DNA from 3 places in the Streptomyces sp. NBC_00873 genome. Region 3 is predicted to be linked to each of the others. Evidence: riboswitches for the same ligand, from Rfam matches in the RefSeq annotation. Region 3 holds a riboswitch; each other region holds the start of a gene.

Region 1 (9,634 bases), 1.8 Mb from region 3:
GGCTGATGTTCGTGGACTCGCTGCGTACCGGGCTGTCCGGTGCGGACGAACCGTTCCTGGAGCAGGCGCTCTCCGACCGCAGCCGCAATGTCCGCGCGACGGCCGCCGAGCTGCTGTCCGCGCTGCCGGAGTCGGCGCTGGCCGGGCGGATGGCCGCTCGTGCGGCGTCGTGCGTGAACCCGGACCTGACGGCCAGTTCCGCGTCCATCGCCGTGGAGGCACCGCATGAATGCGATGCGGAGATGCAGCGCGACGGCGTGGTCGCGGCGCCGCCGTCCGGCCGGGGCGAACGGTCGTGGTGGCTGGGCCAGTTGGTGGAGTCGGCCCCGCTGTCCACCTGGCCGGCGCGGTTCGGTGGGCGTACGGCGCAGGAGATAGTCGCGCTGCCCGTCGCCGACGGCTGGGGTGAGGAACTGCACGCAGCGTGGTGCCGGGCGGCGGTGCGGCAGCGGGACCCGGAGTGGGCCCGCGCGCTGCTGGGCGCCCCCTCCGTACCCCCGTCGAACGGCCCCGGCACGGCGTCGCTCGCCGAGCGCTCCAAACTCCTCGCCACACTGCCGGGTGCGGAACGGGCCGCGTGGGTGGCCGACTTCATTGCCGCGCACGGGCTGTCCGAGGCGTTCCAGCTCCTGGGGGTCTGCGCGATTCCATGGGCGGAGCCGCTGGGCAGATCGGTCGTCGACGCACTCGACATCGCCCGTGACGCGGGGAGTTATCCGTGGAGCTTCAGCGGCGTGATGGGCCTCGCCGAGCGCTGTCTGAACCCGGCGGAGGCGGACCGCCTGGAGGTCCTCACGACGACACCGGACGAGCCGGAGGGCGCGTCGCCGGGAGCCGCCGGCTACTGGTCGGAGGCGTTCCAGCGTCTGGTCTCCACCCTGCGGCTGCGTGCGGCGATGGAGGTGGAGCTGATGCCGGAGGCCGTGTAGGGGGTGCGGTGGTGCCGGCGGCGGGCTGCGCGGCCCGCGCCGCGCTGTGTCCTCAATCTCCCCCATGGTCTCCAGGGCATGGGGGACCCCTTCGACGGACTCGGCCTCGCACCGGGCAGGCGATTGAGGACACAGGGCACCGGACGGACGGGCACCCCGGCCCGCCCGGGTCAGGCGTCTGCGGACTGGCGGACGTTGGCGTTCACCCACTCGACGATCGAGCCCGTCGTCGCACCCGGGGTGAAGATCGCCGCGACGCCCTTCTCCTTCAGCGGTGCGATGTCCGCCTCCGGAATGATGCCGCCGCCGAAGACCTTGATGTCCTCCGCGTCGCGCTCCTTCAGGAGCTCGATCACCTTGGCGAAGAGCGTGTTGTGCGCGCCGGAGAGGATCGAGAGGCCGATCGCGTCGGCGTCCTCCTGGATCGCGGTGTCGACGATCTGCTCAGGCGTCTGGTGGAGCCCGGTGTAGATGACCTCCATACCGGCGTCGCGCAGCGCCCGCGCGATCACCTTCGCCCCGCGGTCATGGCCGTCGAGGCCCGGTTTGGCCACCACCACACGGATCGGACCGGTCACACCCATCACTGCCTCCACATGCGTCTCCCGTACCGGAAAGGGCCGGGGATGTGAACGAACGTTATCGACAGCATCCCGCACCCCGCCGTTTCGCGGTGGGCCGGGAGGGGGAAATCACACCTGGGACATGTTCGCCAGGCCCCGTTCCCGCATCACGCGGCACACCTGCCGCGCGGGCCACGGAGGCAAGGGGAGCCGCTACGAGGTCGCCGTACCACCGCGCCGTCAGCCGCACGGCACGGTGGTACGGCTCGCCGACAAGGTGGTCCGACCAGCCACCCGCGCCTCTGCCACGGCGCCCCATGAGGGCATACGGGGACTTGAGCCGCCTCCCGTGCGCCGAAGCAGGAGGTCGGCCATGAAGGTCCTGCCTTTTCTTCCGCTGCTGCTGCGCCAGCCGTCTCTGCGCCGCACCTGGCTGTCATCGGCACTGCTGAGAGCCACCGCGCTGGAGCTGGTCGTGCTCGTCGGGCACGTGCTCCTCTACCCCTCGGGCATGACCGGGGAGCGGCATGACGCGACGCCCCTGGCCGAACAGCCGCCCACCGCGCCGGCCGGAGCCCGGACCCTGCCCACCGAGAGCCCCGAGCGGCGGCCCGTCGTGCTCCTGCACGGGTTCATCGACAACCGCTCCGTCTTCGTCCTGCTGCGCCGTTCCCTCGCCCGGCACGGCTGGCACCACCTGGAGTCCCTCAACTACTCACCGCTGACCTGTGACGTCCGCGCGGCCGCCGAACTTCTCGGCCGGCATGTCGAGGAGATCTGCACCCGCACCGGTCACCACGAGGTCGACATCGTCGGCCACAGCCTCGGTGGCCTGATCGCCCGTTATTACGTGCAGCGACTCGGCGGCGACCGACGCGTCCGCACCCTGGTCACGCTCGGCACCCCGCACGGCGGCACCGCCGTCGCCCCGGTGGCCAGTGCGCACCCGATCGTGCGCCAGATGCGCAGCGGTTCCGCCCCGGTCGAGGAGCTGCGCCGCCCCGCGCCCGGCTGCCGCACCCGGTTCGTGAGCTTCTGGAGCGAGCTGGACCAGGTGATCGTCCCGGCCGAGGCGGCCTGCATCGACCATCCGGACCTCGATGCGCTGAACGTGCGCGTCACCGGGATCGGCCACCTCGCACTGCCGGTCCACCCGGCGGTCGCCGCCGGGATCCGGCAGGCCCTGGAGTCCGCGGAATCGGCCACCGGACTCATGGGAGCCGCCTCGGTGGCCTGAAGGACCGGAGTCCCTCACTGGCACAAGGCCGCCACGCCGTGCCGGGGCACGCCTCCCGGGCGCCATGGCCGCCCGGAGCACGCTCACAAATAGAACGCGTTTCGAACATAGAGCCAAGGCTCTGTGCGCAGTCCGCCGAAAGACGGCCGATTGCCCGTTTCCTGTGGGCCCAAAACCTGACGAAGATTGTCGCCGTCACGTACTGCCGGGTACAGTCGCGGCCACTGCTTTCCCTCTGGGATTCCCCACCGGGCCCCCAGACCCAGGTCCTGCTGCCGAGGCGAGAGAGAAGTTGGTGAACGACCAGCACCCCCACGCCGGGTATGTCGGTTACGACAGCCACTCCATGGGCAGCTACGACAGCGACCCGCTCTTCGGCTCCCTTCCGGGCAGCTACGACGGTGCGTACGACACCGCCGGCTACAGCAGCGGCTACGACACCGGACAGGCCGGGTACAGCGGCCAGTACGACTCCACCCAGTGGGACACCGGCGCACATCAGACCGCCGCGTACGACCCCTATGCCGCGTACGGGACCCAGCACCCGCAGCAGTACGACACCACCGCGACCTGGATGCCGGAAGCCCCGGGCATCCCCGCGCAGGGCGGCGCTCCGGACGCCTCGGGCCAGTGGGACACCAACGGCTGGCACCAGAACGGCCAGTGGGCGATGGCCGAGACGGCCGCCTACGACGCCGGCGCGTACGACGCCACTGCCTGGAACACCGGCGCCACGCCCGAGCACGAACAGCAAACCGCGCAAACCGCGCACGAGTCGTACGAACCCGAACAGGCCGCGTACGAGGTGTACGCGGACCGGGGTTCCCATGCTCCGTACGAGCCCTACCCGTCAGCCGGGACCGCGGAGCCCGCGGACATCACCGCGACCTCCGAGTTCGGCGTCGCCGACCTGGACCCGGACCTCGACGCCGATGCGGACAACGCGGCAGACCGGGCGGACCACACCGTCGGCATCCCCCGCCCTGCGAGCCGTTCCGTCACCCGCGGCAGCGGTGGCAGCCGCGGCCGGCGTCGTACCGCCGCCAAGCGTTCCGCTCTTCTCACCGTCGCCGTCCCCTCCGCCTGCGTGATGAGCGTCGCCGGTATCGCCGCCGCCTCCGTCGGCGGACTCGGCAGCGGCGAGGACACCAAGGACGACACCACGTCGATGGCGGCCGTCGACCCCGGCAGCGCCAAGCCGGTCGCCGCCAACAACAAGCTGGACACCCTGTTCGACAACCTCAGCGCCGACGCCGAGAACTTCGCCGACCGCGCCAGCCGCACCCAGGAGCGCATCGACCTGAGGGAACGGCAGGCCGCCGAGAAGAAGAAGCGCGAGGAGGAGGCCGCCCGGAAAGAGGCGCTGCGGCCCAAGTTCCTCCTGCCGGTCAAGCAGCACGGCCTCAGCGCCTACTTCGGCCAGGCGGGCGTCAACTGGATGTCCGTGCACACGGGCATCGACTTCCCCGTCTCGTACGGCACTCCGGTGATGGCCGCGACCGACGGCACCGTACGCACCCAGTGGAACAGCGCCTACGGGAACATGGCCATCGTCACCACGGCCGACGGCACCGAGACCTGGTACTGCCACCTCAGCAGCACCAGGATCCGCTCGGGCCCGGTCAAGGCCGGTGACGTCATCGCGTACTCCGGGAACTCCGGCAACTCCACCGGCCCGCACCTGCACTTCGAGGTCCGGCCCGGTGGCGGAGCGGCCATAGACCCGCTGCCCTGGCTCCGCAGCCACGGCGTCGACCCGACCTGAGCAGCAGAGTCCGACACGGCGCAGGCCCCGCCCGCCGGCAGGGGGCGGGCACCTGCGCCCGCCCCGTCGGCTCCGGGGCGGACTCCTAGAGCTTCTCCACCGGCGCGTACCGCAGCAGCAGCTTCTTCGGTCGTTCGTCCCCGAAGTCGACCGTCGCCTTCGCCTGGTCGCCGATCCCCTCGACCGCCGTCACCGTGCCGAGCCCGAACTGGTCGTGCGTGACCCGGTCCCCGACCACCAGCGTGACCGTCGGCTTGTCCGAGGTGCGCCGGGTCGCGAAGCCCGAAGGGCCCGAGCGGGCGCGCGACGAGGACAGCGACGACGTGATCCCCGACGTCGGTCCGGCCGGGGCCGCCATCGGACCGGTCCGCTTCCACTCCAGGTGCTGGTCCGGGATCTCCTCCAGGAACCGCGACGGCGGGTTGTACGAGGGCTGACCCCACGCACTGCGCATCGCCGCCCGCGTCAGGTAGAGCCGCTCACGGGCACGGGTGATCCCGACGTACGCGAGGCGCCGCTCCTCCTCCAGCTCCTTGACCTGCCCCAGGGCGCGCATGTGCGGGAAGACGCCGTCCTCCATGCCGGTCAGGAACACCACCGGGAATTCGAGCCCCTTGGCCGTGTGCAGCGTCATCAGCGTGATGACGCCGGAGCCGTCCTCGTCCTCGTCGGGGATCTGGTCGGAGTCGGCCACGAGCGCGACCTTCTCCAGGAACTCGGCGAGCGTGCCCGTGCCCGCACCTTCCTCCCCGGCGGACTCCCCCCGCTCCTGCTCGAATTCGAGCGCGACGGCGGCGAGTTCCTGAAGGTTCTCGATCCGCGTCTCGTCCTGCGGGTCCGTGGACGCCTGGAGCTCGGCGAGATAGCCGGTCCGTTCCAGCACCGCCTCCAGCACCACGGCGGGGCCTGCGCCGGACTCGACGATCGTGCGCAGTTCCTCCATCAGCGTGTTGAACCGCTTGACGGCGTTGGCCGAGCGGGCCGCCATGCCGTACGCCTCGTCGACGCGGCGCAGTGCCTGCGGGAACGTGATCTTCTCGCGCAGCGACAGGGCGTCGATCATCGCCTCGGCGCGGTCGCCGATACCTCGCTTGGGCACGTTGAGGACGCGGCGCAGCGGAACGGTGTCCTCGGGGTTGGCGAGGACCCGGAGGTAGGCCAGGATGTCCCGGACCTCCTTGCGCTCGTAGAAGCGCACGCCGCCGACGACCTTGTAGGGCAGGCCGACGCGGATGAAGATCTCTTCGAAGACGCGGGACTGCGCGTTCGTCCGGTAGAAGATCGCGACGTCGCCGGCCTTCGCGTCGCCCGCGTCGGTCAGCCGGTCGATCTCGTCGGCGACGAACTGCGCCTCGTCGTGCTCGGTGTCCGCGACATAGCCGGTGATCCGGGCGCCCTCGCCCGCATTCGTCCAGAGGTTCTTGGGCCGGCGGCTCTCGTTGCGCTCGATGACAGCGTTGGCGGCGGAGAGGATCGTCTGCGTGGAGCGGTAGTTCTGCTCCAGCAGGATCGTCGTCGCGTTCGGGTAGTCCTCCTCGAACTGGAGGATGTTACGGATCGTCGCGCCGCGGAAGGCGTAGATCGACTGGTCGGCGTCACCCACGACGCAGAGTTCGGCGGGGGCGTCGGCCTCTCCGGCCGGGCCGACCAGTTCGCGTACGAGCGTGTACTGGGCGTGGTTGGTGTCCTGGTACTCGTCGACGAGGACGTGCCGGAAGCGGCGGCGGTAGTGCTCGGCGACGTCGGGGAACGCCTGGAGCAGATGGACCGTCGTCATGATGATGTCGTCGAAGTCCAGTGCGTTGGCCTCGCGCAGCCGGGACTGGTACATCGCGTACGCCTGGGCGAGCGTCTTCTCGAAGCCTCCCCCATTCTCGGCTTCGCTCGAATGGGAGGTACCCCCTCCGACCTGGCCGGCGAAGGTCTCCTCGTCGATCAGCTCGTTCTTCAGGTTCGAGACCTTGGCCGTGAACGACTTCGGCGGGAAGCGCTTCGGGTCGAGGTCCAGATCGCGGCAGACCAGTGCCATCAGCCGCTTGGAGTCGGCCGCGTCGTAGATCGAGAACGACGAGGTGAAGCCGAGCCGCTTCGACTCGCGGCGCAGGATCCGTACGCACGCGCTGTGGAACGTCATGACCCACATGGCGTTGGCGCGCGGTCCGACGAGCTGCTCGACGCGCTCCTTCATCTCGCCCGCGGCCTTGTTGGTGAAGGTGATCGCCAGGATCTGGCCGGGGTGCACGCCGCGCTCGGCCAGCAGGTGGGCGATGCGGTGGGTGAGCACCCGGGTCTTGCCGGAGCCCGCGCCGGCGACGATGAGCAGCGGCGATCCGGCGTGCACGACCGCGGCGCGCTGCTCGGTGTTCAGCCCGTCGAGCAGGGCGGCGGAGTCGATGGCGGGGCGGTGGGCGCCGTCCCGGTAGTACGCGTCCCGAGGCGGCGCGGGCGCGTCGAACACGCCCGCGAAGAGGTCCTCCGGCACCGCTTCGGGTGCGGAGTCCTCGGGGGGCGGCGGGGGTTCTTCCTCCGAGTGCTGGAGGCCGGCCAGGAAACTGTCGTCAAAGAGGCTGCTCATCGCCTCACGAGTCTAGGGCGACGCACCGACACTCTGCGGCCGCATGGAGAAGTGCGGCCGGAAGGCGCCTACATACGGAGAACACCCACCCACGCCCTGTAAGGAAATCGGGGCCCGGGCCGCCTTCTCCGGCCCTTCTTCACCAAGGTCACGAAAACGTATCGGGCATATCGAACATCAACCTTCACAGCGGCACCACGGTTGGCTAGCGTGCCCTGTCGGGCGGCCCGTACCCCCTTGAGGCGAACCACGCCGAGCGGGCTCCCCCGCCGAATCCGGGCTGCCCGCAGGGAGTTCGGGACCGGGGACCCATATGCAAAACCGGGGTGAATCGGTCTGTATCCCCACTCGGACCGTAGGGCAGCCTTCCGTTCCGCCCGAACCCGACAGCTAACCCGGTAGGCGGTCCACGGAAGGAGATGCCGGCTTTGGCATCGCATCGCAAACCGCGCAGCCGGGTACGCACCACCACCCCCGCCGTCGGGCTCACGACGGCCGCACTGGCGGGGGTGACCCTGCTGTCGACCCAGAGTGCCACGGCCGCCCCGAGCGCACCCAGGCCCAGCATCGAGGACGTGCAGAAGAAGGTCGACGACCTCTACCGGCAGGCGGGCACCGCGACCCAGCAGTACAACCAGGCGAAGGAGGCCTCCGCCACGCAGCGCGGCAAGGTCGACGCCCTGCTGGAGGACGTGGCCGAGCGCGCCGACAAACTGAACGAGGCGCGCAGGACGCTCGGCAACTACGCGGCCGCGCAGTACCGCACCGGCTCCATCGCCCCGACCGCCACCTTCTTCCTGGCCGACGACCCGCAGTCGTACTTCGACCAGAACCAGCTGATGAACCGGATGACCGCCCAGCAGCAGAAGGCGGTCACGGACTTCCGTACGCAGCAGGCAGCGGCGGCGAAGAAGCGCACCGAGGCGGTGAAGAGCCTGGAGACGCTCACCGAGTCCCAGGCCACGCTCCGGACCAGCAAACAATCCGTCCAGAAGAAGTTGGGTGAGGCGCGCGCGACGCTGTCGAAGCTGACGGCCGAGGAGAAGGCGCGGCTGGCGGCACTGGAGCGCGAGAAGGAGGCGGAGGCCAAGCGCAAGGCGGAGGAACTCGCCCGTCGGCAGGCCGCCGCCAAGGCCGAGGCGGACCGCAAGGCCGAGGAGGCGGCGAAGGAGGCCGGCTCCACCGGCGGCACGGGGACGGGCGCGGGAACCGGGACCGGCTCGGACACCAGCGCCACCACGAAGGCCGAGAAGGTTCTCGCCTTCGCCCGCGCCCAGATCGGCAAGCCGTACGTCTGGGGAGCGACGGGCCCCTCCTCGTACGACTGCTCGGGGCTGACCCAGGCCGCCTGGAAGGCGGCGGGCGTCGACATCCCCCGCACCACCTGGGACCAGGTGAAGACCGGCACCCGGATAGCCACGGCCGACCTGCAGCCGGGCGACCTCGTCTTCTTCTACGACGACATCAGCCACGTCGGCATCTACAAGGGCGACGGCATGATGATCCACGCCCCGAAGCCGGGGGCGAACGTCCGCGAGGAGTCGATCTACTACATGCCGATCTACGGCAGCGTGCGCCCGGCGTGACGGCGGGCCCTCATGCGCGAGTGAGCCCCTGCCGGATCCGGCAGGGGCTCACTCGCGCATGAGGGTGGTCCGGCTCAGGTCCAGAGCGTCGCGATCAAGATGTTGGCGACCGTCAGCCCGCCGACCGCCGCGAAGGCACCCTTCTCGGCCTTCTCCTCGTCCCGCTTGATGTAGACCAGCGCGAGGATCACCACCAGGACCGCCAGCTTCACGCCGATCTTGATGTTGTTGACCGGGTGGTCGTCGGCCTGGTTGAGCCCGACCAGCGCGACACCGGTGACCAGCATGGTCAGCGCGCCGTGCAGCATCGCCGGGACGAAGCGTGCCGTGCCCGCGCCCATCGCCTTCATCTGGGTCAGGAAGCCGCCCAGGAGGGCGGCGATGCCGATGATGTGCAGCGCGACGAAGATATTGATGAGTACGTCCATGAGGCCGCAGCCTAGCCGGGGCCATATCACCCCTCTTCGGCGAGGTGGGGGCTCTTCGGCATTTCACTTACATCTGTACCAATTGCCTGACTCTGGTGTAATTTTCCAGTCGCTCAGCGACAGCACATTGCCAAATTCGGGCAATAGCCGTCATTGCGACTCTTCCTCGCGCCCCGGGCTTAGCGTCCCTGTCCAGGTGGCCGGCTTCACCACCGCTCCGCACCCGGACGGCAGCCCGGTCACCCCGCCGAGAAATCCGGCGGCGGGCCGCTCCCCCTGTTGGCGTCCCGCCGCCGGACCTCAGCGGCCCGCCGGTAGGCCCCGACGGGCAGTCGACGCAAGGAGCCCCGCCCCCGTGGCAGCGCATCGGAAACCCAGGCAGCGCCCGCACACCGGCTCCGCCGCCCGCACCGCAGCCACCCTCGCCTTCGCCGGGGCCGCGACCGCCGCCGCCCTGCCGGGCTCCGCGCACGCCGAACCACAGCCCACCCCCACCCGGATCAAGGCCGCGGTGGACCGGCTGTACCACGACGCCGAGGTCGCCACCGAGC
Region 2 (9,634 bases), 4.4 Mb from region 3:
GTCGTGCCCGGGTTGCGGATCGCCGCCCCGCGTGACGCGGAACGGCTCCGGGAGGAGCTGCGCGAGGCCGTTGCCGTCGACGACGCACCGACCGTGCTGCGTTTCCCCAAGGAGTCGGTGGGGGAGCCGGTACCGGCGACAGGCCGCGTCGGTGCCATGGACGTACTGCACCGCGCCGACGCCCCCCACGTCCTCATCGTGGCGGTCGGTGTGCTCGCCTCCGTCTGCCTGCAGGCCGCCGACCTGCTCTCGGGCGGCGGCATCCGCTGCACGGTCATCGACCCGCGCTGGGTGAAGCCGGTAGACGAACAGCTCGCCCCGCTCGCCGCACGCCACCGGATGGTCGCTGTCGTCGAGGACAACAGCCGGGCGGGAGGCGTCGGTTCGGCGGTCGGGCAGGCGTTGCGCGATGCCGGTGTCGACGTACCGCTGCGGATCTTCGGTATCCCCGAGCAGTTCCTCGCGCACGGCAAGCGTGCGGAGGTGCTGGCCGACATCGGGCTCACACCGGTCGAGATCGCCGGCCGGATCAGCGGCGCGCTCGCCGCCAAGGAAGCGGTCCGGGGGATTGAGGAGAGCGAGGAATGAAGGACGACGGGCCCAAGGGTTTCGATCTGGCGCAGCTCCTCGCGGAACGCGGGGCCGAGCGGTACGAGCTGCACACGAAATACCTCAACCACCAGCTCCCGCGGATGCTGCACACCATCGGCTTCGACAAGGTGTACGAGCGGGCCGAGGGCGCCCACTTCTGGGACGCGGACGGCAACGACTACCTCGACATGCTCGCCGGCTTCGGCGTGATGGGTCTGGGCCGCCACCACCCGGTCGTCCGCAAGGCACTGCACGACGTCATGGACGCCTCGCTCGCCGACCTCACCCGCTTCGACTGCCAGCCGCTGCCCGGACTGCTGGCCGAGAAGCTGCTCACGCACAGTCCGCATCTGGACCGGGTCTTCTTCGGCAACAGCGGTACGGAAGCCGTCGAGACCGCGCTGAAGTTCGCCCGGTACGCCACCGGGAAGCCCCGCATTCTCTACTGCCCCCACGCCTTCCACGGCCTGACCGCCGGCTCGCTCTCGGTCAACGGCGAATCGGGCTTCCGGGACGGCTTCGCACCGCTGCTCCCCGATACCGCCGTCGAGCTCGGCGACCTCGACGCACTGCGGCGCGAACTGAGACGGGGCGATGTGGCAGCGCTCGTCGTCGAGCCGATCCAGGGGAAGGGCGTCCACGAGGCGCCGCCCGGCTACCTGCGCGCCGCACAGGAGCTGCTGCACCGGCACAAGGCGCTGCTCATCGCCGACGAGGTGCAGACCGGTCTCGGCAGGACCGGCGACTTCTACGCTTACCAGCACGAGGAAGGCGTCGAACCCGACCTGGTCTGTGTCGCCAAGGCGCTCTCCGGCGGCTATGTGCCGGTCGGGGCGACCCTCGGGAAGGACTGGATCTTCAGACGCGTCTATTCGTCGATGGACCGGGTCCTGGTCCACTCGGCGAGCTTCGGCTCCAATGCCCAGGCGATGGCGGCGGGGCTCGCGGTCCTGGCGGTGATGGAGGACGAGGAGACCGTCGCGAACGCCCGCCGCACCGGTGATCTGCTGCGCGAGCGGCTCGCCGCGCTCACCGGCCGCTACGAACTGCTGCACGAGGTCCGTGGCCGCGGGCTGATGATCGGCATCGAGTTCGGCCGGCCGAGCTCGTTGAAGCTGCGCAGCCGCTGGACCATGCTGCAGGCGGCCCGCAAGGGTCTCTTCGCGCAGATGGTCGTCGTGCCGCTCCTGCAGAAGCACCGGATCCTCACCCAGGTCTCCGGCGACCATCTGGAAGTGATCAAGCTGATTCCGCCGCTGGTCATCGGGGAGCCGGAGGTGGACCGGTTCGTGACCGCGTTCACGGCGGTGATGGATGACGCGCACAGCGGCGGTGGGCTGATGTGGGACTTCGGAAGAACGCTGGTCAAACAGGCCGTCGTCAATCGCTGAGACGAGGATTTTGCCTCAGAGGCAAGGCATTTGCCTCTGAGGCAGGATCCTGGCCCAATAGGTATATGAACGCTCCCGATGGAGGGGTGGCCGACGAGCTGCCCGGGGTCGCGCCACGCCTGCGCGATCTGCGCCGCCGCCGTGGTCTGACCCTGGAGGCCGCCGCCCAGCACGCCGGGCTCTCCCCGGCCCATCTGTCCCGGCTCGAAACGGGCCGGAGGCAGCCGTCGCTGCCCATGCTCCTCGGACTTGCCAGGATCTACGGTACGACGGTCTCCGAGCTGCTCGGCGAGATCGCCCCCGAACGTGACGCGATCGTCCGCGGTGGCCGGTTCGAGGGGGCCGAGGCCGACGGCTGGATGTACCAGCAGGCCGGCGGGTCCGGCCGGGCGATGCAGGCCCTGCGCGTCCGGGTCCCGTACGGCGCCCAGGGCGATCTTGTACGGGTCCATCCAGGCGAGGAGTGGTTGTACGTCCTTGCCGGGCGGCTGCGGGTGAGCCTCGGCGACACCGTGCACGATCTCGACCCGGGCGACAGCGCCCACTTCGACTCGCTCACCCCGCACCGGATCGCCGCCGTGGACCGCGACGGATCCGAGCTGCTCTTCGTCCACACCCTGTTGCAGAGCCCCGCCGCCGAGCTGTGCCTCGGCCGCGGCGCCCACCGTCGCTGAGACCGGCCCGGCCGGTCACCAGAGAGGACTGTCATGTCCGATTCAGAGAACTTCGATCCGCTCGGGTCCCGGAAGAACTACGAGGCGCAGGAGCGGAAGTTTCCGCGCGGCGTGGTGATCAGGCTGTTCGCCTATCTCATCGCCGGACACATCTTCGCGGCCTTCCTCTATCTGCTCTTCGCGGTGGCCGGAAAGGGCTGACCCAAGGGCTGTCCCGTCATCCCTGACGGGCGCACGACGACAACTATGGCACCTCGCCGCGTTGTCGGAACGTCCGAATCCATCCAGTATGCGGACGCCCCTCCGCCTTGCGATGTACCGCACCCGACGCCGTACGCTGTTCCGCCAGGGATCACGGGGCAGCCCTCAGGCCGGTGTACGGTCCGGCTACGCCTCGTCCAGGAGCCGTCCGCGCAGCCGCTCCAGGATCTCCGGAGTCAGCTTCAGGCCCTCGGCGAGATAGCGGTCCGTGCTGCCCCAGGTCTCCTCGATGGTGCTGAAGGCCTGGGCGAGGTACTCGGCGCGGGCGTCGAAGAGCGGGCTGAGCAGCTCCATCACCTCGGGCGACATCCCGGTCGCCGAGGTGTCGGTGCGCCGGACCTTGTACCGGCGGTGCGGATCGTTGGACTTCAGGTAGTCGGCCTCGATGGCCTCGCGCTCGACGCCGACCGCCAGCAGCGAAACCGCGATCGAGAGACCGGCACGGTCCTTGCCGGCCGCGCAGTGCATCAGAGCGGGAACGCTGTCCTCGGCCAGGGCGTGCAGCACCCGGCTGTGCTCGGCGGTACGGTCCCTGATGATCGACTTGTACGAGGCGGTCATCCGCGCCGCCCCCTTGCCGTCGCCAAGGATCGAGCGCAGCTGCGCGATGTCGCCGTCGCGGACCATCCGCCAGAACTCGGCGCCGTCGGCCGGGTCGGAGAGCGGAATGCTCACATTCCGCACGCCCGGCAGGTCCACGTCCGGGCCTTCGAGCCTATGGTCCGCCGCATTGCGGAAGTCGAAGATCGTGTGCAGCCCGAGGCCGCCGAGGAACGCGGCGTCCTCATCGGTGGCGTGCGCGAGGTGACCGCTGCGGAAGAGCCGCCCGTGCCGCACCCGGCGGCCGTCCACGGTCGGCAGTCCGCCCACATCGCGGAAGTTGCGCACACCTGCCAGCTCGGGTTCCGTCGACGGGACCTGCGGCACCTGCTGCGTCACGGTGTCTCCTGGAGTGTCTGGCGTCGGCGCGGCTCGCCGGCGAGGTCAGTTCCTGCGACGATACGACATTGAATTCTCAGGCAATCCTCTCGGCCGTCTCCTGCTGAACACCCCATGGAATTCGCCTCGCACGGGCGTTGCCCGGCCGTCGGTCGGCGGTCGATGATGTGCGGAACTGTGGGAATGCGGGGAAGACATGATCGAGACGGGTGACCAGGGTCGGACCTGGCTGCTGACCGGGGCGAGCGGCAGCTACGCGCTGCACCTCACCGGCCGGGACGAACTGCTGCATCTGCACTGGGGGCCGCAGATCTCCCTCGCGGCCGCCGAGGCCCTCGCCGCCGCGCCCGAGCCGCCCTTCCGGGGCTTCGAGTCGCAGCTGGACGGCCGCGAGGAGTACCCGGTCGAGGGCGGCCCCCGCTTCGTCCGGCCCGCTCTCTCCGTACGCACCCCCGAAGTCCGGGGCACCGAATGGGCGTTCGCCGGGGCCGCCGTGGACGGCGACGAACTCCGTATCGCGTTCGCCGACTCCGTGCAGCGGCTCGCGCTCACGCTGCACTACCGGATGCGGGACGACTCCGATGTCATCGAGCGCTGGGCCACCGTCACCCACACCGGTCCTGACGGTCCGCTGCTGGAGCTGCTGCGCGCCGACGCGGCGGCCTGGGCGCTGCCCGCCCGCGACAGCTGGCGGCTGAGCCAGCTGCACGGCCGCTGGGCGGCCGAGACACAGCTCGAACGGTCGGAGCTGACGTACGGCGAGAAGGTCCTCTCCAGCAGGCGTGGCCACACCGGACACCAGTTCCTGCCCTGGGTCGCGCTCGACGCGGACGGCGCCGCCACCGAGGAGGACGGCGAGGTGTACGGCTGCGCGCTCGGCTGGTCCGGCTCGTGGCGGATCGCGGTGCAGCAGCTCCCCGACGGGCTCGTACAGATCACCGGAGGCGCCGGATACGACGACTCCGGGCTGCTGCGGCTCGCACCGGGGGAGACGTACACCACACCGGTGTTCGCCGGGCTGTGGAGCGCCGAAGGGTTCGGCGGGGCGAGCCGGGCCTGGCACGCCTGGCAACTGGCCCATGTCGTCCCGGACGCCGAGAGCCTGCGGCCGGTGCTCTACAACTCCTGGGAGGCGACCGGCTTCGACATCGCGGAGGACCAGCAGCGCGCCCTCGCCGAGCGCGCCGCGGCGATGGGCGTCGAGCTGTTCGTCGTGGACGACGCATGGTTCGGGCAGCGCACCAGCGACCGGGCCGGACTCGGCGACTGGACCCCCAACGCCGAGCGATTCCCCGGCGGGCTGAAGCCGCTCGCCGACGAAGTGCACGGACTCGGCATGCAGTTCGGCATCTGGGTCGAGCCGGAGATGGTGAACGCCGACAGTGATCTGTATCGCGCGCACCCCGACTGGGTGCAGCACTTCCCTGGGCGGACCCGGACCGAATTCCGTCATCAGCTGGTGCTCAATCTGGCCCGGACCGATGTGCAGAACCATCTGTGGGAGCAGCTCGACACGCTGCTCTCCAGCGCTCCGATCGACTATGTGAAATGGGACTTCAACCGCTGCTTCACCGATGCGGGCTGGCCGGGCGAGGGCTATCCGCAGAAGCTCTGGATCGCGCATGTGGACGCGCTCTACGCGCTGATCGACCGGCTGCGGGCCGCCCACCCCGGCGTCGCTTTCGAGTCCTGCTCGGGCGGCGGTGGCCGGATCGACCTGGGGATCCTCGTTCGTACCGACCAGGTGTGGACCTCCGACAACACCGACCCGCTCGACCGGCTCGCCATCCAGCAGGGCTTCGGGCAGATCCATCCGGCGCGGGTGATGGCCGCCTGGGTCACCGACAGTCCGAATGTCCAGCTCAACAGCAGGGTCAGTTCGCTGCGCTTCCGCTTCGTCAGCGCGATGGCCGGGGTGCTCGGGGTCGGCGGGGATCTCACCGAGTGGAGTGACGAGGAGCTGACCGAGGCGCGGAACTGGGTGGATCTCTACAAGGAGATCCGTCCCGCCGTGCAGCACGGCGCGCTGTACCGGCTGCGTGCCCCGCGCGGTGGGCTCAGCGCGGTGCAGTACGTGCACGGCGACGAGGCGGTGGTGCTGATGTGGCTGGAGGCGCAGCGGTACGGGGAGCGGCCGCCGGCTCTGCGGCTGCGCGGGCTCGACCCTGCGGCGACCTACACCGACCTGGACACCGGGGCGGTCCACCACGGCGCCGTGCTGCTGCATCAGGGTCTGCACACAGGGCTGCGGGGGGATCTGGACGCGAAGGTGCTGAGGCTCCGGCGTGCAGAGCGCTTATGACATGTCCGTATTGGGGCATTTAGTGGAACACACCCCATTTTCCTAGGAGATGATGCCCTCCTCGTGAGCGGGATCATATCCGTGACGGTGTGTGGTGACGTCGGGGATGGGCATTCCGGGCGTCGCGCGGAAAGTCAAGATCCGTAATCCACGGAGGGTGACCGGAATTCCGCGCCGATTTCCCGGCGCGGATTCCCTCGAGTAATCGATGGCTTGTTTCCGTCGTCCTCACTCGCCTACGGTCACCCTCAATCCGGACGGACCGCCTAATCCTGCCGCTGTCCGGAATTCGCACCCACTCACGTGTGGCAGGAGCGGGGGAACCAGGTAAGCCGCCGTCCGGAGAGATCCGGCCGGCTCGGGGTGAAGTCGCGAACCGCGACCGGGCATCTCCAGCCCGAACCCGACAGCTCACCTCGTAGGCGCCGGAGAGGAAATTCTTCATGCCCACATCGGGTAAGCACCGCCGTACCAAGTCCAGCACGATCGCCCGTCGCGTCGCCGCAGTCGGCGCCGGTGGGGCCGTCATCGCCCTTCCGCTGCTCGGCGCCACCGGTGCCCACGCCGCGGAGCAGGCCGCGCCCACCGCGCAGTCGGCAGCCACGCACGTCGCCGTCGAGGCCGCGCCGGTCGTGAAGAAGCAGGCCGAGACCCGGACGTACTCCGTCGTCGCCGGTGACTACCTGTCGAAGATTGCCGCCGAGCAGCAGGTCAAGGGCGGCTGGCAGCAGCTGTACCAGGACAACCGCGCGGTCGTCGGCGAGAACCCGAGCCTTATCGTCCCGGGCATGAAGCTGACGCTCGGCGGCAAGCCGGCCGGCTCCGCCGCGACGACGGACACCACGCAGTCCGCCCCGGCTCCGTCGACCTCCTCGGCCGACAAGTCCGCGTCGCAGTCCAAGGCTTCGGAGTCCGTCAAGACCACCACGGCTTCCGCCTCGGCCGGTCAGAGCAACAGCTCCGGCTACGTCCACCCGGTCCCGGGCAACCACACCACCGCCTACCGTGCCTCCGGCTCCAACTGGTCCAGCGGCAGCCACACGGGTATCGACTTCCCGGTCGCCACCGGCACCAGCGTGAAGGCGATCACCTCCGGCACCGTCGTCACCGCCGGCTGGGGTGGCGCGTACGGCAACCAGGTCGTCATCAAGCACGCCGACGGCCACTACTCGCAGTACGGCCACATGTCCTCGCTCTCCGTCTCGGCGGGCCAGACCGTGACCGCCGGCCAGCAGGTCGGCCTCTCCGGTGCCACCGGCAACGCCACCGGCCCGCACCTGCACTTCGAGATCCGCACCGGCCCGGCGTACGGGTCGGACATCGACCCCATTGCCTACCTGGCCTCGCACGGGATCTACGTCTGATCCACGGCTGATTCGGTCGGCTCGGTTAAGGGGCGGTGCGCGGCGGCGCACCGCCCCTTAACTTAGACCGACCGGCAATTGGGGGGTGGGTGAAGGGCCTCTCTTTGGCCTCATCTGCCGGACGGGCCCGTTCCCTTTCCTGCCTCTCGGGGGCTTCAGGCCTGTCCGGCGGCGGGGGAAACCGGCAGGAACCGGCGCCCCGAGGGCGCCGGTATGCCCGGGCGTCGGGTTGGTATGCGCTCCAGGACGCCACCCGCGAAGACGTCGTACAACGGCAGCGTCTCCAGATGCACATAGCCGATGTGGCAGTCGCAGACGGCGAGCGGACAGGCCCGCGGACCGAGCGCACGCCGGTAGCTGCCGTCGTACAGGTTGCCCAGTTCGGCCGGGACGAAGTGGCAGCGACGCACCGTGCCGTCGCCGTCCACCGAGATGACGGACTCGCCGGTCCGGCACGGCATGCCTGCCGAGCGGTGCGGGTGACGGCTGTACGGGAAGAGGGGGTCGAGGGCCGTCCAGCGGTCCGCCTCCTCGTCCGTGTAGCTCTGCCCCTCAGCGGCATTGACCCAGAGATAGACCTCGTCGGGCAGGTCGGTACGGAGGCGCCGCGCCTCGTCGAAATGCTCCTCGAGACCGACGACACCGACGCTGTACCGGACACCGAGGACGGACAGCTCCCGGCACCTGGCGAGGAAACGGTCGTACGGTGTCTGCCCCGGGTGGTACGTGCACCACAGCGCGATCTTGTCGCGGCCGGCTCCACCGGCCTCGGCCAGCCACCGTGTACGACCGCTGAGATTGGTCTGGATCGCGACCCGGCCGATATGCGGCAGCTGCGCCAGTTCCACCAACGCGCGGCGGTACCAGGAACGGACCAGCCCCTCGCCCCACGGCGTGAAGAGCACCGAGATCCTGTCCCCGGTCTGCGCCGCAGCCCACGCGGTGAACCGCTCCAGCGCGGCGCGGTCGGCACGGAGCTGCTCCGGGCTGTCGCGCCGCTTGGCGAACGGGCAGTACGGGCAGTCGTAGTCGCACGACGCCAGGGGGCCCCGATAGAGGATCGTCAGATCCATGGGAGTGCTCACTTCAGTTCGTACGCGGCCATCGCGGCCCGTACAGCGGGGGAGAACAGTTCGGGACCCAGCGCGTCGGAGTGGGCGAGCCCCTCGGGCGAGAGCCGCAGCAGCCCGGACGCCACGGCGGACCCGTCCAGCCAGCCGCGCGCCTCGAACCGGTCCAGGTCACCACGGAAGTCGTCACTGGGAGCGGCGTCGAACCGCTCGCGGTATTCCGCCAGTTGCAGCCCCTCGGCCTGGAGGAGCGACTGCAGAAGGTGACGCCTGCGCGCCTCGTCGCCGTCGACATACCGCCCCACTTCCGCGCGGGAGAAGTCCTCGGTGGCGGTGTAGCCGTCGATGATCGCCCGCACTTCCCGCATCTCCACCGCGTAGTCGAAGGAGTAGTGCAGCCGACTGGTGTACGAGCGTGCGCCGCAGCCGAGCCCGATCATGCCGTCCGTCTGGCACGCGTAGTCGGCGGGGCCCTGCTGCGGGGCGTCGGCGCGGCGGAACATCCGCATCGACACCTGCTCGTAGCCGTGGGCGAGGAGATGGTCCCGGCCCGCCCGGTACAGCCGCAGCCGCTCCTCGTCCCAGGCCGCGTCCGCCGCTGCTTCGGCGTCGGCGCCGAGCCGGCCCAGGCCGGTCAGCGGGCGCACGTACAGCGGATAGAGATACAGCTCCTCCGGCTGCCAGGCGAGCGCCGCGTCCAGAGAGGAACGCCAGCTGACCTCGGTCTGTCCGTCGATGCCGTAGATCAGGTCGATGTTGAGGACCGGAATGCGCGCGTCGCGGATCCGGCCCAGCGCCGCCTCCACATCGGCGCGGCGCTGGGGACGGACCGCCGCGCGTGCCTCGGCGTCGACGAAGCTCTGTACGCCGATGCTGATCCGGGTCGTCCCGCGGTCGGCGAGGACGGCCAGCCGGTCGGTCGTTGCGGTCGACGGCGAGGTCTCGACCGACAGCGGCACGGACCGCAGGTCGGCGCCCATCCGCTTCTCCGCGATGTCGCAGAGCCGCTCCAGCTCGGCGGCCGTCAGGAAGGTGGGGGTGC
Region 3 (9,634 bases):
CCTTCACAAGGTATCCCCCACCCTCTGCTACACTTCGCCGCCCACGTGAGCGAGGTCATGGTGCCACAGGGGAACCACGGCCCAGCGGCGAACGTTGTTCACCGCTTGTGAGCTGGCCCTTGAGCCCCGCGAGCGGGGTGAAGCACCCCTTCGATCAACACTCCAGCAACACGTCCGGAACCATCCCGTATGCACAGCGAGCGGGTCCGCGGACGGTCACGGGGCCCCGTACGGAGCAGAAGTGCGCATCAAGGGAACGAATTCCTTGTGAAGAAGTTCACGAACTTCGTCGCGGAGCGTCTCCCGAAGAGGCCCCGGAGAGGCTCCCGACGAATCAAAGGTGCAGGCGGGAGTGCGCATGAGCGCGTTTTCGGCGCCTCTCGCCGCACCCCCGCGAACAGCCTTTCGGGCACCGTTTCGAACGGGCTGCCGACGACCTCCCGGCTACGCGATGGACCAGGCGATCCCGTCGAGAATGTCGTGCTCGCTGACGACGATCTCGCGGGCCCCGGTCCGCTTCATCACGCCCAGCAGGACGAGCGCCCCGGCGGTGATCACGTCGACCCGCCCCGGATGTATCGCGGGGATCGCGGCTCGCTCGGCGTGGGTCGAGGTGACGAGCCGTCCGGTGATCTCCTGGACCTGCTCGAAGGAGATCCGGGAGTGGTGGATCGCCTCGGAGTCGTACTCCTCCAGTCCCAGCGCGATCGCGGCCACGGTGGTGACGGTGCCGGCGAGGCCGACGAGCGTGGCGGCTTCGGTGAGCGGGACCGTCTCCTCGGCCAGGTCGAGGGCGGCGTCGATGTCCGCGCGGATCGCGGTGATCTGACCGAGTGTGGGGGGGTCGGTGACGACGCCGTCGCGTACGAGATGGCGCTCGGTCATCCGTACGCAGCCGACGTCCACCGACCGCGCGGCCAGGACCCGGTCGTCGCCGACGACGAACTCGGTGGAACCGCCGCCGATGTCCACCACCAGGTACGGCTTCGGCAGGTGTTCGCTGCCCGCGAGCTCCTTGGTGGCGCCGTCGAAGGAGAGCTCGGCCTCCTGGTCGCCACTGATCACCTCGGGCTCGACGCCGAGGATGTCCAGGACTCCGCGGACGAACTCGTCCCTGTTCTCCGCGTCGCGGGAGGCGGAGGTCGCGACGAAGCGGATCTTCTCCGCGCCGTACTCCTTGATGACGGCCGCGTACTGGCGGCAGGCGGCGAAGGTCCGCTCCAGCGCCTCGGGGGCGAGCCGACCGGTGCGGTCCACGCCCTGGCCGAGCCGGACGATCTCCATCCGCCGGTCGAGCTCGGTGAGCTCACCCGTGGCGGGATCGGCGTCGGCGACGAGCAGTCGGATGGAGTTGGTTCCGCAGTCGATGGCGGCAACGCGGGTCATGGGTTCTCCTGTGTCTTCAAGCCCTCCGACGCCGGTCCAAGCCCCTCCGACGCCGATTCGAGCCCCTCCGGCGGTCGAGGGGCGGGGGTCCCGGGGGCGGGAGCCCCCGGGCGCGGTCAGCCTTCGTCCGCCTCGTCGGCCGGCCGGAAGGCGACGTGGCCGCCTTCGCTCCCGGCGGCCGTCCGGCCCTCCTTCTCGTCCGGCGGCCCGCACGGCGTCACGCACGGCCCCTTGCGCCACCACTCCGGCAGCATCGCAATCGCCTCGTCGCCCAGCGGGTTCACGCCCGGCCCCGCCGCCAGCGAGTGCCCCACCAGCACGTGCAGGCACTTCACCCGGTCCGGCATGCCGCCGGCACTGGGAAAGCCCTCCAGCACCTCGATCGCGTCGCGCCGGGCGATGTAGTCCTCGTGCGCGGCACGGTATGCAGCCGCCAGCTCCGGGTCCGTGGCCAGCCGCTCCGTCATCTCCTTCATGACGCCGTTCGCCTCCAGCGTGCCGATCGCGGAAGCCGCGCGCGGGCACGTCAGGTAGTACGTCGTCGGGAACGGCGTACCGTCCTCCAGCCGCGGGGACGTCTCGACCACGTCCGGGTTGCCGCACGGGCAGCGGTGCGCGATCGCGCGCAGCCCGCGCGGCGGGCGGCCGAGCTGCTGCTGGAACGCGGCGATGTCCGCCTCGGTGGGTGTGGTGGACTCGGTCTGGGGAGGGGGCGTTTCCATGCCTGCCTTGGATCTACTCGGATGCGTGAACTACGGCTCCGCACAGTGCTGCGGAGACGAGGTGAACAATGAGAAGTCAGTTGCGGTCGGCGCTGTCCACGCCGTCCCACAGGTTGGAGTGCCACGGCCGGTCGGTCTCCTTCGCCCCTCCGCTGCGTTCCTTCGCCGCGTCGGGGTCGATCACCGTGTAGCTGGTCTCCCCGGGAGGCACGTAGTGCAGGTGCTCCCGGGCCAGCCGCCGGATGTACGCGTCGTCCTGGAGGCGCGCCTTCTCGTCGCGCAGCTCCTCGGTGTGCTTCTCGGCCTCCTGCGCCAGCCGCTGCTGGTCGGCGATCTCGTCGCGCTGCGACACGTACTGCCGCATCGGGTACGCGAGCGCCACCACCAGGGAACAGACGACCAGGGCGAGGAACGCGGCCCGGCCGGTGAGCCGGGAACGGCGGGCCTGGCGGCGGTTCTGGGACCGGTAGACGCGAGCGGCGGTCTGCTCACCGAGCAGTCGCAGCCGGGTCGCGGTGGAGAACCGGTCCCGGTCCTTCGCGGCCATGTCTCCGCCTCCCCACTACGCACGTCCGTCCCCGCACACGGTACGGGACCGAGTGCGGGGACGGACGGAGGCCGGGGCCTTTGCCCCGGTACCGGGCCTGCGGTCAGCCCTTGCTGTGCTGATCAGTTCGCAGAGCGCTGTGCTGATCAGTTCGCAGAGCGCTGTGCTGATCAGTTCGCAGAGCGAAACCGCGGGAACGCGGAGCGGCCCGCGTACACCGCCGCGTCGTCGAGGATCTCCTCGATGCGCAGCAGCTGGTTGTACTTGGCGACGCGGTCCGAGCGGGCCGGGGCGCCGGTCTTGATCTGGCCGCAGTTCACCGCGACGGCGAGGTCGGCGATGGTGACGTCCTCGGTCTCGCCGGAGCGGTGGGACATCATGCACTTGAAGCCGTTGCGCTGGGCCAGCTCGACGGCGTCCAGGGTCTCGGTCAGCGAACCGATCTGGTTGACCTTGACGAGCAGAGCGTTGGCGGAGCCCTCCTCGATACCGCGGGCCAGGCGCTCCGGGTTGGTGACGAACAGGTCGTCGCCGACAATCTGCACCTTGGCGCCGAGCTTCTGGGTGATGACGTTCCAGCCGGCCCAGTCGTCCTCGTACAGCGGGTCCTCGATGGAGACCAGCGGGTACGCGGAGACGAGCTCCTCGTAGTACTCGGTCATCTCGGCGGCCGAGCGGGACTTGCCCTCGAACTCGTACTTGCCGTCCTTGTAGAACTCCGAGGCGGCGACGTCGAGCGCGAGCGCGATGTCCTTGCCCGGGGCGTAACCGGCTTCCTTGATGGCCTCGAGGATGAGGTCCAGGGCGGCGCGGTTCGACTCCAGGTTCGGCGCGAAGCCGCCCTCGTCGCCGAGACCGGTCGACAGGCCCTTGGTCTTCAGGACCTTCTTCAGCGTGTGGTAGACCTCGGCGCCCCAGCGCAGGGCCTCGGAGAAGGACTCCGCGCCGATCGGGGCGATCATGAACTCCTGGATGTCCACGTTGGAGTCGGCGTGCGACCCACCGTTGAGGATGTTCATCATCGGAACGGGCAGCAGGTGCGCGTTCGGGCCACCGAGGTAGCGGAACAGCGGCAGGTCCGAGGCCTCGGACGCGGCGTGCGCGACGGCCAGCGAGACGCCGAGGATGGCGTTGGCGCCGAGCGAGCCCTTGTTCTCGGTGGCGTCCAGATCGAACATGGCCTGGTCGATCAGCCGCTGCTCGGTGGCGTCGTAGCCGACAAGCTCCGGGCCGATCTGCTCGATCACGGCGAGGACAGCCTTCTCGACGCCCTTGCCCTGGTAGCGGTTGGGGTCACCGTCGCGAAGCTCAATGGCCTCGAACGCACCGGTGGAGGCGCCGGACGGAACAGCAGCACGGCCCGTGCTGCCGTCGTCGAGGCCAACCTCGACCTCGACCGTGGGGTTTCCGCGGGAGTCGAGGATTTCCCGGGCTACGACGACGTCGATGGACGGCACGAGGCATCTCCTTCTGGGATATGACGCTGGTTGTGCAGGGTCGCTTTGGCCTTGCGACAAGAGCCTAACCGGCTGGGCCGCCTCGGTCCGCCGACCGCCCGCCTCCTGGGACGAAAAAGAACCCAAGGGCACCCACAGCAGGACAAAGGCCCAGATTCCTACTGGCGGTAACGACAACAGTTGAACAGTGAATACAGAAACCCCGACCCGGTGCGTACGGGGGAATCCGCGCCGGGTCGGGGTGCTCGGGGAGGAGAGAGCCCGTGTCTACGGGGAGCCCGTGTCCACGGAGCGCCCGTCCTACTTCGTCAGGTGGAGCTGCTGACCCGGGTAGATCAGGTCGGCGTCCTTGACGATGTCCTTGTTCAGCTCGAAGAGCTGCTGCCAGCCGCCCTTCACCTTGTGCTGCGCGGCGATCCTGCTGAGCGAGTCGCCGGACTTCACCTTGTACTCGCCGTCACCCTTGGCGACCTTCTCGCCGGTCGGCGTGGTGACGGTCTTCTTGGGGGCGGTGCCGCGGTCCGCGCGGGAGGCGGCGGGTGCCTCGGTGCGCGCGGCCTGCTTCGGCGCGGCCTGCTTCGACTCCTGCGCCGGGGCGCTCTGCTGCGCGGTGGAGCCGGTGTCGACACCCGGGTCGACACCGTCGTTGGTGAGGCCACCGCGGCCGGCACAGCCCCAGGCACCCGGGCCCTGCATGTTGAGGAGCTTCTCGGCGGTGGCGATCTGCTGAGCCTTGGTGGCGAGGTCGGCGCGCGGGGCGTACTGCGTACCACCGGCGGCGGCCCAGCTGGACTGCGAGAACTGCAGGCCGCCGTAGTAGCCGTTGCCGGTGTTGATGGACCAGTTGCCACCGGATTCGCACTGGGCGACGGCGTCCCACGTGGCGACGGAGGCGGCGGAGGCACCGGTCGCACCCATCAGGGGAGCGGCGATGGCGGCACCGGTGACGCCGGCGAGCGTGGCGACACGGACGACCTTGGACGGGCGACGGTGCTTGCCCTTGCTGTTCAGCAGCATGGAACTTCTCCTCACCGACGCCTACGAGGTGAGCTGTCGGGTTCGGGCCAAGTGAGTTGCCCGGTCGCATGTCCTAGCACGCGACTTCACCCCGAGCCGGTCCTGACGGTCTTTCGGCCATCGGGCCTGGCGGCTTACCTGGGTCCCCCGCTCCTGCCTACGGCGCTTTACGCGTCTGTTCCCTTCGACCGACGGCAGGATTCGGCGTGACGGTCGACGGGGCCCGCGGTGCGAGCGGTTCCGACCGTAAACGTATGCAACCTCGACATTCAAAGATGGGCATAACGGACAATCAGTCCTTACCTGCATCTGACTGCGCAGCGTTTTCGCAGGTGAGGGGTGATGCAGACGGGCCCGGCAGACGCGACACGCCAGTTGACGCAAAGAGACCCATGTCTCACTTACGCATAAGCGGACATAGGTCCCTGAACTACCCCGATTTTTGGGGTCCTTTTAGCTGTTTATCGGACTACCCTCACTTCGACTTCACGCCGAGATCGAGGCTCTGGCCAGGCAGGATGAGGTCCGGGTCGCTTCCGACCGCACCCTTGTTCGCCTCATAGAGAGCGGGCCATCCACCGGGAACCTTCTGTGCGTCAGCAATCGCCCAGAGGTTGTCGCCCGGCCGGACGGTGTAATCGCCGTCGGCCGCCACCGCGCGCGTGTCGCGCCCCTCGCTGTTACCGCGGGAAGCATGCCGGCCCGAGTCCCGGTCGCCGCCCCTGTCCGTGTCCTGGCTCACCTCGGGGGCCGGCGCGCCGCGGTGCTTGCCGCCCGCCTCATCGCCGGACGAGTCGGACTTCCGGGGCGAGTCGAATGAATCAGACTTCTTGGATGGTGATGTGGCTGCCGGCTCTGCCGACGGCTTGTGCGACGCCTTGTCCGAAGGCGTGGCGGACGCCTTGCCCGAAGGTGTGGCGGACGCCTTGGCGGACGGCGAATCGGACGCATCCCCGCTCTCCGCCGGTTCGGCCGACGGCACGACTCCCGGGTCGACCCCCGGCAACACCCCGTCCTCCGTGAGCCCGGAGATGGCCACACAGCTGGGCCACGCCTTCGACCCCTGGTCCTCCAGGACCTTCTCGGCGACCGCTATCTGCTGCGAGCGGCTGGCGAGGTCGGCGCGCGGGGCGTACGCCTCACCGCCGTACGACTTCCAGGCGTCCTGCGAGAACTGAAGACCGCCATAGAAGCCGTTGCCGAGGTCGGCGCTCCACATGCCGCCGCTCTCGCACTCCGCGACCCGGTCCCAGGTCGTGGCGTCGGCGGCGTGCGCACCGGCCGCTCCGAGCAGGGGAATAGCGATGGCCGAACCGGTCACGCCTGCGGCGACGACGATCGCGGGTGCCTGGCGAGGGCGACGGTGTCTGCCGTTCGCGGAGCCCATGGGATTGCCTTCCGTGTGACTGACAAGTGACTGGTGAGTCGAACGGTGAACGTAGCGGCTCTCGAACGCTTGTCACAAGTCGATGCAGCGCAGATCACGTGAAAGTCACAGAGTTGACAGAGTGTCACCCTCATCGGAACGCCGGCCGGGACCGAACTCCACCGGAAGCGTGCGCAGTCCACGCATGATGAGTCCGCCGCGCCACCGCAAATCGGTAGGTTCCACCGCAAGCCGCAGGTCCGGGAGGCGCCTCAACAGCGTGGCCAGGGCAGCCTGCCCCTCGAGTCGGGCAAGCGGTGCTCCCAGGCAGTAATGGATGCCGTGCCCGTATCCGAGGTGCTGATTGTCACGCCGCGCGAGGTCCAGCGTGTCCGGGTCCGCAAACCGTTCCGGGTCCCGGTCGGCGGCGGCGAGCACCACCAGTACGGGGTCACCCGCCGCGATCCGCTGCCCGCCGAGGGTCAGTGGCTCGGTGGCGAACCGCCAGGTCGCCAGCTCCACCGGACCGTCGTACCGCAGCAGTTCCTCGATGCCGGTCTCCAGTAGCCCTGTCTCCCCCGCGTCGAGCGAGCGCTGGAGCCGCTCCCGCTGCTCCGGATTGCGCAGCAGGGCGTACACCCCGTTGCCGATGAGGTTGACCGTCGTCTCGAATCCCGCGAAGAGGAGGATGAAGGCCATGGCGGCGGCCTCGTTCTCGGTGAGATGCTCGCCGTGGTCACTCGCCCGGATCAGCCCCGAGATCAGGTCCTCCCCCGGGTTCTCCCGCTTCCGGTGGATGAGCTCCGCGAGATAGCCGCGCATCTTCTTCACCGACCGGGCCACCCCGCCGCGCGGACCGCCGCCGTGGCGGATCATCATCCCCGCCCAGTCCCGGAAGTCGTCCTGATCCTCGCGCGGGACGCCGAGCAGGTCGCAGATCGCATAGATGGGGAGCGGGAACGCGAAGTCGTGGATGAGGTCCGCGGATCCCTCCTCGATGAAGTTGTCGATGAGGCGGTCCGTCAGCTCCTGCACGCGCGGGGCGAACTCGGCGACCCGGCGCGGCGTGAACGCCTTCGAGACCAGTCGGCGCAGCCTGGTGTGGTCGGGCGGGTCGATGTTCAGCAGATGCGTCATCAGCTCCGCCTTGCGCTCGCCCGGGATGCCGGTCTTCCCCTTGGCGTGCGCCGGTTCGTCGTGGTGCGCGGGGTTCTTGGAGAGCCGGGCGTCGGCGAGGGCCTGCCGGGCGTCCTCGTACCGCGTCACGAGCCATGCCTCGACCCCGCTGGGCAGCGCGGTGCGGTGCACGGGGCTGTGCTCGCGCAGCCAGGCGTAGGCCGGGTACGGGTCGGTGGCGAACTCCCAGGTGAAGAGTTCGGGGGCGTCGGCGGGGCTGTCGTTCACCCCCTGACGTTATCCGTTGGCCTCCGCAGCGAGGATCGCGTCCCGGTAGGCGCGGCCCGCAGCGCGCAGGGCGGCCTCGGGGTCCGTGCCGTCCTGTTCCGCGCGTACGGCCAGGGCGAGGAGTTCGTAACCGATGCTGTCGCCCGTCGGGAGCGGCACATCGAGTCCGGCGGCACGGACCCGGCTCGCCAGCTTCGCGGCCAGCGCCAGTCCGGGCTGCCCGAGCGGAACGCCGTCCGTGACCGAGTCGCGCTGCTTCTCGATGGCCTTGGTACGCAGCCAGTGCGCGTGGACGTCCTCCGGGGTCTCGGCGGTCTCGTCACCGAAGACATGCGGATGGCGGTGGATCAGCTTCTCGACGAGGGTCGCGGCGACATCGTCGACGGAGAACGGCTGGTCCGTGTCCTCCTCCGCGATCCGGGCGTGGAAGACGACCTGGAGAAGGACGTCCCCGAGCTCCTCGCGCAGTTCGTCGCGGTCGCCGTCCTCGATCGCCTCGACGAGTTCGTACGCCTCCTCGATGGCGTACTTGGCAAGCCCCTCATGGGTCTTCTGCGAGGTCCACGGGCACTCGGCCCTGATCCGGTCCATGACCTGGACGAGGTCGAGAAGGCGGGCGCCGGGCAGATCGTACGAACCGGGCAGCAGCTCCAGGCTCGGCATCTGCACCCGGCCCGAGCCGGCCAGCCGGGCCAGCCCGTCCGTCAGCGGCTGGTTGCCCTCACCACTGGTCACGACCACGACGGTCCGGCCGCCCGCGCAGGCGTCGACGAGTTCCTGCGCGGTGAGCGCGGTGTGCTCGACGGTGACGCCGGCCTCGCGCAGGTACGGCAGCTGGGGGTGGTCGGACTCGGCGCAGAGCACCCGGTCGGCGGCGTGCAGCGTCTGCCAGGCGGGCCAGGACAGCAGTCCGGGCGCGACCCGGTGGCTGGCGGTGAGCAGGACGATACGACCGGGGTCTTCAGCGTTCACCCCACCAACCTACTAGTGCCGTGACCGGCAATGTTTGCCCCATGAAGAGCGTCGTCCAGTGCGATCGCTAGGCAGCCAAAAGTCCTGGTAGCTCCGCTACCAGGACTTTTGGCCAACGCGGCGAGCGGGCGTGCCGGGCGGCGCGACGGGGCAAAGCCTGCCGGGAGGGGCACCAGGGGGTGGTCGACCGGCCCGACCGGCCGGACGCCTCTCGTTCGGATCATGCCGGGCTCGCGGGGTCCGGCATGATCCCTACGAAAGACCCTAGGCGCCGGCTGCGGCTTCCTGCGGGGCCGGCTCGGTGACCTGGGTGATCCACGGGGCCTTGTAGTCGGCGAGCTGGGTCTGCTTGTTGTCCCAGGTGCCGAAGCGGGGGTTGACGTCGATGTGCAGCGACTTCGACGCCGCGCCGAGCGCATCGCCGACGGCCTGCTGCCCGGCGGGCTGCTGCAGGTCGGCACCGAACGTCTGCGCAAGTTTCGACAGCTGGACCCGCTCGCGCAGGACGGCATCGATCTGGTTCGGGGCGACCCAGCTCTGCTGCAGCATCATCGCCTGCAGCTGTGCCTCTCCCCCGTACTGGGAGACCGCCGACTGCCGCATCTCCTGGACCTCCTTGCGACTGACCGTGACTCCCGCGTCCGCGGCGGCCTTGTCCAGGATCCGGTCGAAGATCATCCCGTGCAGCTTGGCCCGGCTGAGCTGCCCGGACTTGTTGATGAGCTGGACGGACTGGTCGGACTCGTTCTGCGCGGTGCGTACG

Evidence for each region. A riboswitch is a leader RNA that binds a small molecule or an ion and turns the genes downstream of it on or off. The one in region 3 is predicted to bind cyclic di-AMP.
Region 1: it holds a riboswitch for cyclic di-AMP, as region 3 does, so the genes downstream of both, OH809_RS17240 (NlpC/P60 family protein) here and OH809_RS26100 (transglycosylase family protein) in region 3, are expected to answer to the same signal.
Region 2: it holds a riboswitch for cyclic di-AMP, as region 3 does, so the genes downstream of both, OH809_RS05885 (peptidoglycan DD-metalloendopeptidase family protein) here and OH809_RS26100 (transglycosylase family protein) in region 3, are expected to answer to the same signal.

What each region holds. Positions count from the first base shown of each region.
Region 1 covers NZ_CP108803.1:3,815,376-3,825,009, forward strand. Annotated here, with positions in the region: gene OH809_RS17215 (DUF5691 domain-containing protein) at 1-929, shown strand, start outside; gene OH809_RS17220 (cobalamin B12-binding domain-containing protein) at 1,100-1,513, opposite strand; gene OH809_RS17225 (esterase/lipase family protein) at 1,866-2,729, shown strand; gene OH809_RS17230 (M23 family metallopeptidase) at 3,025-4,494, shown strand; gene pcrA (DNA helicase PcrA) at 4,580-7,069, opposite strand; cyclic di-AMP (ydaO/yuaA leader) riboswitch at 7,327-7,490, shown strand; gene OH809_RS17240 (NlpC/P60 family protein) at 7,489-8,655, shown strand; gene OH809_RS17245 (hypothetical protein) at 8,730-9,083, opposite strand; gene OH809_RS17250 (NlpC/P60 family protein) at 9,439-9,634, shown strand, end outside.
Region 2 covers NZ_CP108803.1:1,245,125-1,254,758, reverse strand. Annotated here, with positions in the region: gene dxs (1-deoxy-D-xylulose-5-phosphate synthase) at 1-588, shown strand, start outside; gene OH809_RS05910 (aspartate aminotransferase family protein) at 585-1,982, shown strand; gene OH809_RS05905 (helix-turn-helix domain-containing protein) at 2,048-2,656, shown strand; gene OH809_RS05900 (DUF6126 family protein) at 2,690-2,857, shown strand; gene OH809_RS05895 (tyrosine-protein phosphatase) at 3,044-3,856, opposite strand; gene OH809_RS05890 (alpha-galactosidase) at 4,053-6,158, shown strand; cyclic di-AMP (ydaO/yuaA leader) riboswitch at 6,441-6,598, shown strand; gene OH809_RS05885 (peptidoglycan DD-metalloendopeptidase family protein) at 6,602-7,522, shown strand; gene OH809_RS05880 (STM4011 family radical SAM protein) at 7,678-8,595, opposite strand; gene OH809_RS05875 (STM4012 family radical SAM protein) at 8,604-9,634, opposite strand, start outside.
Region 3 covers NZ_CP108803.1:5,617,515-5,627,148, reverse strand. Annotated here, with positions in the region: gene OH809_RS26120 (exopolyphosphatase) at 445-1,386, opposite strand; gene OH809_RS26115 (DUF501 domain-containing protein) at 1,503-2,108, opposite strand; gene OH809_RS26110 (septum formation initiator family protein) at 2,185-2,655, opposite strand; gene eno (phosphopyruvate hydratase) at 2,826-4,112, opposite strand; gene OH809_RS26100 (transglycosylase family protein) at 4,413-5,129, opposite strand; cyclic di-AMP (ydaO/yuaA leader) riboswitch at 5,133-5,304, opposite strand; gene OH809_RS26095 (transglycosylase family protein) at 5,605-6,516, opposite strand; gene OH809_RS26090 (cytochrome P450) at 6,622-7,899, opposite strand; gene OH809_RS26085 (nucleoside triphosphate pyrophosphohydrolase) at 7,909-8,871, opposite strand; gene OH809_RS26080 (SurA N-terminal domain-containing protein) at 9,136-9,634, opposite strand, start outside.